Regions from separate parts of the Streptomyces sp. NPDC052701 genome, predicted to be linked through region 2. Evidence: riboswitches for the same ligand, from Rfam matches in the RefSeq annotation. Region 2 holds a riboswitch; the other holds the start of a gene.

Region 1 (3,375 bases), on a different contig from region 2:
CACCGCCGGCCCGGCCTCCGCCCACACGGAGGTCGAGGCGGAGAACGCCAGGGCCCTCGCGCGCAACGTCACGCTGACGTTCTCCGCCGCCTCGGAGTCCTCCTCCGCCGGCATCAGCAAGCTGGAGGTGATCCTCCCCGAGGGGATCGCCCCCGGCGACCTCGACTACCAAAAGGGCCCTGAGGGCTGGACGTTCGACGCGACCGGCCGCGGCTGGGCCGCGTCGGGGCCCGCGCTCGCCGTCGGCGAGGACGCCACGGTCTCCGTGACCGTCCGCCAGTTGCCGGACGTCAAGGAGCTCGTCTTCAAGACCCTGCAGACCTACAGCGACGGCCGCGTCGACCGCTGGATCGAACTCGACGGGTCCGGGGACGGGCACGGCCACGGCCACCCCGCCCCGAAACTGAGGCTGGGCCCGGCCGAGCCCGGCGCCGAACCCCTCGGCCCCGGCTCTCCCTCCGCCGAGGAGGACACGGCCCCGGCCGCCTCCAGCCCCGCCCCGGACGAACGGCCGGACGCGGCCGCCGCGTCCTCCGCCGAGGGCGACTCCGACGACGGCGGGACGTCCCCCGCGGTTCCCCTCGGCATCGGCGCCGCCGTCCTTCTCGCCGTCGGCGGCGGGGTGTGGTGGGCGAGGCGCCGCGGCGCACGGTCCGCGTAGTTCCCGCCGGGCACGGCGGCCTTCGGGCCGGCCCGTGAGCCCACCTCACCGCGGCCGGGCGGCGGCCGTCCACGGGCGTCCGCCGCCGCGGGCCCTCCGACGGCACGGCCCCGCCGCCGGCCGGGGCGGTCCGGCTCCTCGCGTCCCCGGTCGCCCCGCCCCGGCTGTGCACGCCCCGTGGCCCCCTCACCGGCACCGGACCGACACCGGCACAAGGCGCCGTGCGCCACCCGCCGTGAGCCGTGGGCCGTGGGCTATGCGCCGTGGGCCGTGGGCCGTGGTGCGAACGCACCGCCGCCCGGCGCGCCCGCCCGTGTCTGTTCTCGCCCACCCGTGTCCGTTCTCTTCCGCCCGTGTCCGTTCTCGTCCGCCCGTGCCCACGGCCACGACCGTCGGTCGCCCAGGCCGACGGGCCCGCGCGCCCGGCGTCGCGGCGATCCCGCCGGACGGCTGTGGGCCCGCCCCGGCCCCGCCCCGGACCCCGGGACCGGCACCGGGACACGCGCAGCACCGCGGAACCCGGTGGCCGCCGTCCGGGCCGCCCGCGCCCGCGCGCCCCTCCGGCCGGGTTGTCAGCGCCCCTACCTGCGGACTAGTGTCACGACGCCTTGGTGTTCGGGAAATCCGGTGTGATGCCGGTGCGGCCCTCGCCACTGTGATCGGGAAGTCCGGCTCCAGCCCTCCGGGGCGGCCACTGGGTCCTCGGACCCGGGAAGGCGGGGTTCGGGCGGTGGTACCCGTCAGCCAGGAGACCGGCCAAGGCGCGTCAACCATCCACGAGGTGCTGGAGAGGGTCTGCCGAGCCATGCACATAGCCGAGGGCTTCCTGCCTCCGGCGCACGCGATCGCCTGGGGTGTCGCGTCCGCGCCGTTCGTCGTCCACGGAGTACGGTCACTCACCCGTGAGGTCCGGGAACACCCCGAGAGCACACTGCTCCTGGGGGCGTCCGGAGCCTTCACGTTCGTCCTGTCGGCCCTGAAGCTGCCCTCGGTCACCGGGAGTTGCTCGCACCCGACCGGCACGGGCCTGGGGGCCGTCCTGTTCCGGCCGCCGGTCATGGCGGTGCTGGGCACCATCACCCTGCTGTTCCAGGCGCTGCTGCTCGCGCACGGCGGTCTCACCACCCTCGGCGCCAACGTCTTCTCGATGGCGATCGCGGGGCCCTGGGCCGGATACGCCGTCTACCGGCTGCTGCGGCGTTACGGCGTGCCGCTGATGGCCGCCGTGTTCGCCGGCGCGTTCGTCGCCGACCTGTCCACCTACTGCGTCACCAGCGTGCAACTGGCCCTCGCCTTCCCCGACCCGAGCAGCGGCTTCCCGGGCGCGCTCGGCAAGTTCGGCTCCATCTTCGCCGTCACCCAGATCCCGCTCGCGGTGAGCGAAGGGCTCCTCACGGTGCTCGTGATGCGTCTGCTCGTGCAGTCCAGCAAGGGTGAACTGACCCGGCTCGGCGTGCTCGTGACGGGCGGGCAGGACCGGGCCGGGGCGGAGGCGGTGACCCGGTGAGCAGGAACACGAAGATCAACCTCCTGTTGCTGCTCGCCGTGGCCGCGCTCGCGGTCCTGCCGCTGGCCCTGGGCCTCGGCGACGGCAAGGAGGAGCCGTTCGCCGGCGCCGACGCCCAGGCGGAGACGGCGATCACCGAGATCGAGCCGGACTACGAGCCCTGGTTCTCGCCGCTGTACGAGCCGCCGTCGGGTGAGATCGAGTCGGCGCTGTTCGCCCTGCAGGCGGCGATCGGCGCGGGTGTCCTCGCCTACTACTTCGGTCTGCGGCGCGGTCGCCGCCAGGGAGAGCTGAAGGCCCTGGCCGAGCGCGACGCGCCGGCGGAGCGGACGTCGGCCGCCCCCCGGCCGTCCGGGCCCGCGGGCCCGGCGACCGGTTCCGGCGGCACCGGGGACTCCCCCGCCGGAACGGTCTGACCCACGGTGCTGCCGATCGACGCGGCGGCGCACAGCAGCCGCTGGCGCCACCGCCACCCCGTGGACAAGGCCGTGCTCGGGCTGGGCCTGACCGTGCTCGCGGTCTCGCTGCCGCCCTGGCCGGGCGCCGCTCTGGTGCTCGTCACCGCCCTAGCGCTCCTGCTGGGCCCGGCGGGCGTGCCCGCGCGCAAGCTGTGGCGCGCCTACCGGGTGCCGCTCGGCTTCTGCGTGACCGGAGCCGTCACCCTGCTCGTCCAGGTCGGCGGCCCCGACGGGTTCCTCGCCCTGGCCGACGGCGGCCCCTCCCGCGCCGGGCAGGTGCTCCTGCGCACCTCCGCCGCCTCCCTCGGCGTCCTGCTGTTCGCCTTCACCACCCCGATGTCCGACCTGCTGCCGCGCCTGGTGCGGGCCGGGGTGCCCGCCGCGGTCGTGGACGTCGCCCTGGTGACGTACCGCATGAGTTTCCTGCTGCTCGAGGCGATGCGGCAGATCCGGCAGGCGCAGGCCGCGCGGCTCGGGCACACCACACGGGCCGCCCGGTGGCGTTCGCTGGCGGGGCTCGGCGCCACCGCCTTCGTCCGCGCCTTCGACCGGGCGACCCGCCTCCAGGCGGGGCTCGCCGGGCGCGGCTACGACGGCACCCTGCGCGTGCTCGTGCCCGAGGCGCGCGTCTCCGTGCCCTTCACGGCCGGCGGCGCCGCGCTGCTCGCGGCGGTGGCCGCCGTGACCTTCGTCCTCGAAAGGCCGCTGTCATGACCGAACCCGCGCTGGTGGCCCTGCGGGATGCCTCC
Region 2 (3,375 bases):
CCGACCCGAGATTGCAGACGGCGGTCTCCCCGTCGTCGGTGACCTCGAGGATCTCCGTGCACAGGTTGGAGGAGTGGACGACCCGGCCCGGCTCCGCCGTCTGGTTGGCGGTGCGGTTGGCGGCGTCCTTGAACGTCATCCAGCCGTTGCCGGTCTGCGCGAGCGTGCGCATCATGCGGCCGTACAGGTCACGGGCGGGCAGCGTCTTGCGCGCCAGGCCCTTCGCCTCCGCCGCCCGGTACGCGGCGTCGAACTCCTCGCCCCACAGGTCGACCAGCTCGGGCACGTCCGACGGCGAGAACAGCGACCACTGCCCGTCGGCGTTCACGCGGCGCATGAACTCGTCCGGGACCCAGTGCGCGAGGTTGAGGTTGTGGGTGCGCCGGGCGTCCTCGCCGGTGTTGTCGCGCAGCTCCAGGAACTCCTCGATGTCGGAGTGCCAGGTCTCCAGGTAGACGGCGGCGGCCCCCTTGCGCCGGCCGCCCTGGTTCACGGCGGCGACCGAGGCGTCGAGCGTCTTCAGGAACGGGACGATGCCGTTGGAGTGGCCGTTGGTGCCGCGGATCAGCGAACCGCGCGAGCGGACGCGGGAGTAGGCGATGCCGATGCCGCCCGCGTGCTTGGAGAGCCGGGCGACCTGGTGGTAGCGCTCGTAGATGGAGTCCAGCTCGTCCTTCGGGGAGTCCAGGAGGTAGCAGGACGACATCTGGGGGTGCCGGGTGCCGGAGTTGAAGAGGGTGGGGGAGGAGGGCAGGTAGTCGAGGCGGCTCATCAGCCGGTAGAGCGCGGCGACCTCGTCGACGGCCCGCACGCTGTCGTCCTCGGCGAGACCGGCGGCCACGCGCAGCAGGAAGTACTGGGGCGTCTCGACGACCTTGCGGGTGATCGGATGCCGCAGGAGGTAGCGGCTGTGCAGGGTGCGCAGGCCGAAGTAGCCGAAGCGGTCGTCGGCCGCCCGGTCGACCAGCGCGTCCAGCCGCTCGGCGTGCAGGCGCACGAAGGCGGCGGTGCGGTCGGCGATCAGGCCCTCGCGGTGCCCGACGGCGACGGACCCGGAGAACGACGTGACGCCCTGCGAGGCGGCCTCCGCGCGGATGCCGAGGGTCAGCAGCCGGGCGGCCAGCTTCGAGTAGGCGGGGTCCTCGGAGATCAGGCCGGCCGCCGCCTCCGTGGCCAGCTCGCGCAGCTCCGTCTCGTCCGCCCGCGCGGACCGGCCGCGCAGCGCCGCGGCGGCGACGCGGCCGGGGTCGGCGTCGGGAAGGTCGGCGGTCAGCTCGGTCAGGGTCCGCAGCAGCGCGGCACCGGGGCCGTCGTCGGGAACCGGGGGCGCTGAAGCCGGATCGGCTGGCGCGATGGTCACGTGGGGCTCTCCCTCGCTCGGCACGGGGCCTCGCCGAGGGCAGGGGGCAGCTCACGAGCGCACGGGGCGTCGCGTCCACCGGCCCATTCCACGAGGCCCGGACGTCAGGGCACCCGGACCGGTCGGCCGGGTGCGCTGTCGGCAGGTCCTCGGACTGGACAGGCGTGCGGACGCACGCGAGTACACCGTTGCGGGACAGTTCCGGATTCGCACCGGATTCCCCTGCGGCGACAACGAGCACGAGCATACATCTGGTGCCGGGTCGCGACGGCACCCCCCATATGTTGTGTCGTCATGTGTCGTCATGTGTCGCGTCGTCGGCGATCGGCACCTCGGCGCCGCCCGCCCGCAGCGTCCCGCGGCGTGCCGGGGACGAGAACGACGACGGGCCGCCGGATGTCCTCCGGCGGCCCGTCGTCGTACGGATCGCTAGTGGGCCGAGCCCGCCGTCGCCGGCGGCAGCTCCACCTGGACGCCCGGGTCGCCCGCGTCGGCCGTGTAGTCCTCCGGCCTGGTCTCGTCGACGCCCTCCGGAGCCTTCAGCGCCTTGAGGACGAAGGTCAGGACCACGGTGACGACCAGGTTCAGCACGAACGCCGTCAGACCGATGTAACCGATCTCCCCGATGCCCGGAATCTCCTTCGCCGAACCGCCGAAGTGCTTCTGCGTCGGCGACGCCACCCCGTACGCGGCGACCGTGCCGTACACCATGCCGACCGCCCAGCCCGCCAGCAGCGCCCAGCGGTGGAACCAGCGGGTGAACAGGCCGCCGACCAGGGCCGGGAAGGTCTGCAGGATCCAGATGCCGCCGAGCAGCTGGAAGTTGATGGCGACCGTCTTGTCCATGGTCAGGACGAAGGCCAGCGCGCCCACCTTCACCAGCAGCGAGACCAGCTTGGAGACCTTCGTCTCCTGCTCCGGCGTCGCGTCGGGCTTGAGGAAGTCCTTGTAGATGTTGCGGGTGAACAGGTTCGCCGCCGCGATCGACATGATCGCGGCCGGGACCAGCGCGCCGATGCCGATCGCCGCGAAGGCCACGCCCGCGAACCAGTCCGGGAACATGGTCTCGAACAGCTGAGGGATGGCCAGCTGCCCGTTCTGCACCTTCACCCCGGCGGCGATCGCCATGAAGCCGAGCAGCGCCAGCAGGCCCAGCATCAGCGAGTACAGCGGCAGGATCGTGGTGTTGCGGCGGATCACCTCGCGGCTGCGCGAGGACAGCGTCGCCGTGATCGAGTGCGGGTACATGAACAGGGCCAGCGCGGAGCCCAGGGCCAGCGTGGCGTACGTCCACTGCCCCGCCTCCGCCGGGACCAGCGCGCCGCGCGGCGCGCCCGTCGCCGGGTTGGTCTGGCCGAACGCCTCGCCCGCCGCGGCGAAGATGTCGTCGAAGCCGCCCAGCTTGATCGGGATGTAGATGATCGCCACCGCGATGACGAGGTAGATCAGGGTGTCCTTGACGAAGGCGATCAGGGCCGGTGCCCGCAGACCCGACGAGTACGTGTACGCGGCCAGCACGCCGAACGCGATCAGCAGCGGCAGGTCCTTGATGAACCAGTTGGTGTCCTCGCCGCCGCCGACGCCCATCACGTCCAGCACGGCCTGGATGCCGACGAGCTGGAGCGCGATGTACGGCATCGTCGCCAGGATGCCGGTCAGCGCGACGGCCAGCGACAGTCCCTTCGAGCCGAACCGGCCGCGCACGAAGTCGGACGTCGTCACGTAGCCGTGCTTGTGGGACACCGACCACAGGCGCGGCAGGAACGTGAAGATCAGCGGGTACACCAGGATCGTGTACGGCACGGCGAAGAACCCGGCCGCGCCCGCCGCGTAGATCGCCGCGGGAACGGCCACGAACGTGTACGCCGTGTACAGGTCGCCGCCGAGCAGGAACCAGGTGATCCAGGTGCCGAACGACCGTCCGCCCAGGCCCCATTCGTCGAGGCTGTGCTCGTTCTCGGCCCGGCGCCAGCGCGCGGCCAGGAAGCCCAGGACGGTGACGAGCAGGAAGAAGA

The links. Region 2 has a riboswitch for cobalamin ahead of AB0L29_RS11725 (ribonucleoside-diphosphate reductase subunit alpha). Riboswitches for the same ligand answer to the same signal wherever they lie in the genome.
Region 1: another riboswitch for cobalamin. It lies ahead of AB0L29_RS26285 (energy-coupling factor ABC transporter permease); the one in region 2 lies ahead of AB0L29_RS11725 (ribonucleoside-diphosphate reductase subunit alpha).

The regions. Positions count from the first base shown of each region.
Region 1 is NZ_JBFATO010000028.1:84,135-87,509, forward strand. Features, by position in the region: gene AB0L29_RS26280 (DUF1775 domain-containing protein) at 1-661, shown strand, start outside; cobalamin riboswitch at 1,254-1,437, shown strand; gene AB0L29_RS26285 (energy-coupling factor ABC transporter permease) at 1,467-2,168, shown strand; gene AB0L29_RS26290 (energy-coupling factor ABC transporter substrate-binding protein) at 2,165-2,584, shown strand; gene cbiQ (cobalt ECF transporter T component CbiQ) at 2,591-3,340, shown strand; gene AB0L29_RS26300 (ATP-binding cassette domain-containing protein) at 3,337-3,375, shown strand, end outside.
Region 2 is NZ_JBFATO010000007.1:161,417-164,791, reverse strand. Features, by position in the region: gene AB0L29_RS11725 (ribonucleoside-diphosphate reductase subunit alpha) at 1-1,360, opposite strand, end outside; cobalamin riboswitch at 1,483-1,624, opposite strand; gene mctP (monocarboxylate uptake permease MctP) at 1,790-3,375, opposite strand, start outside.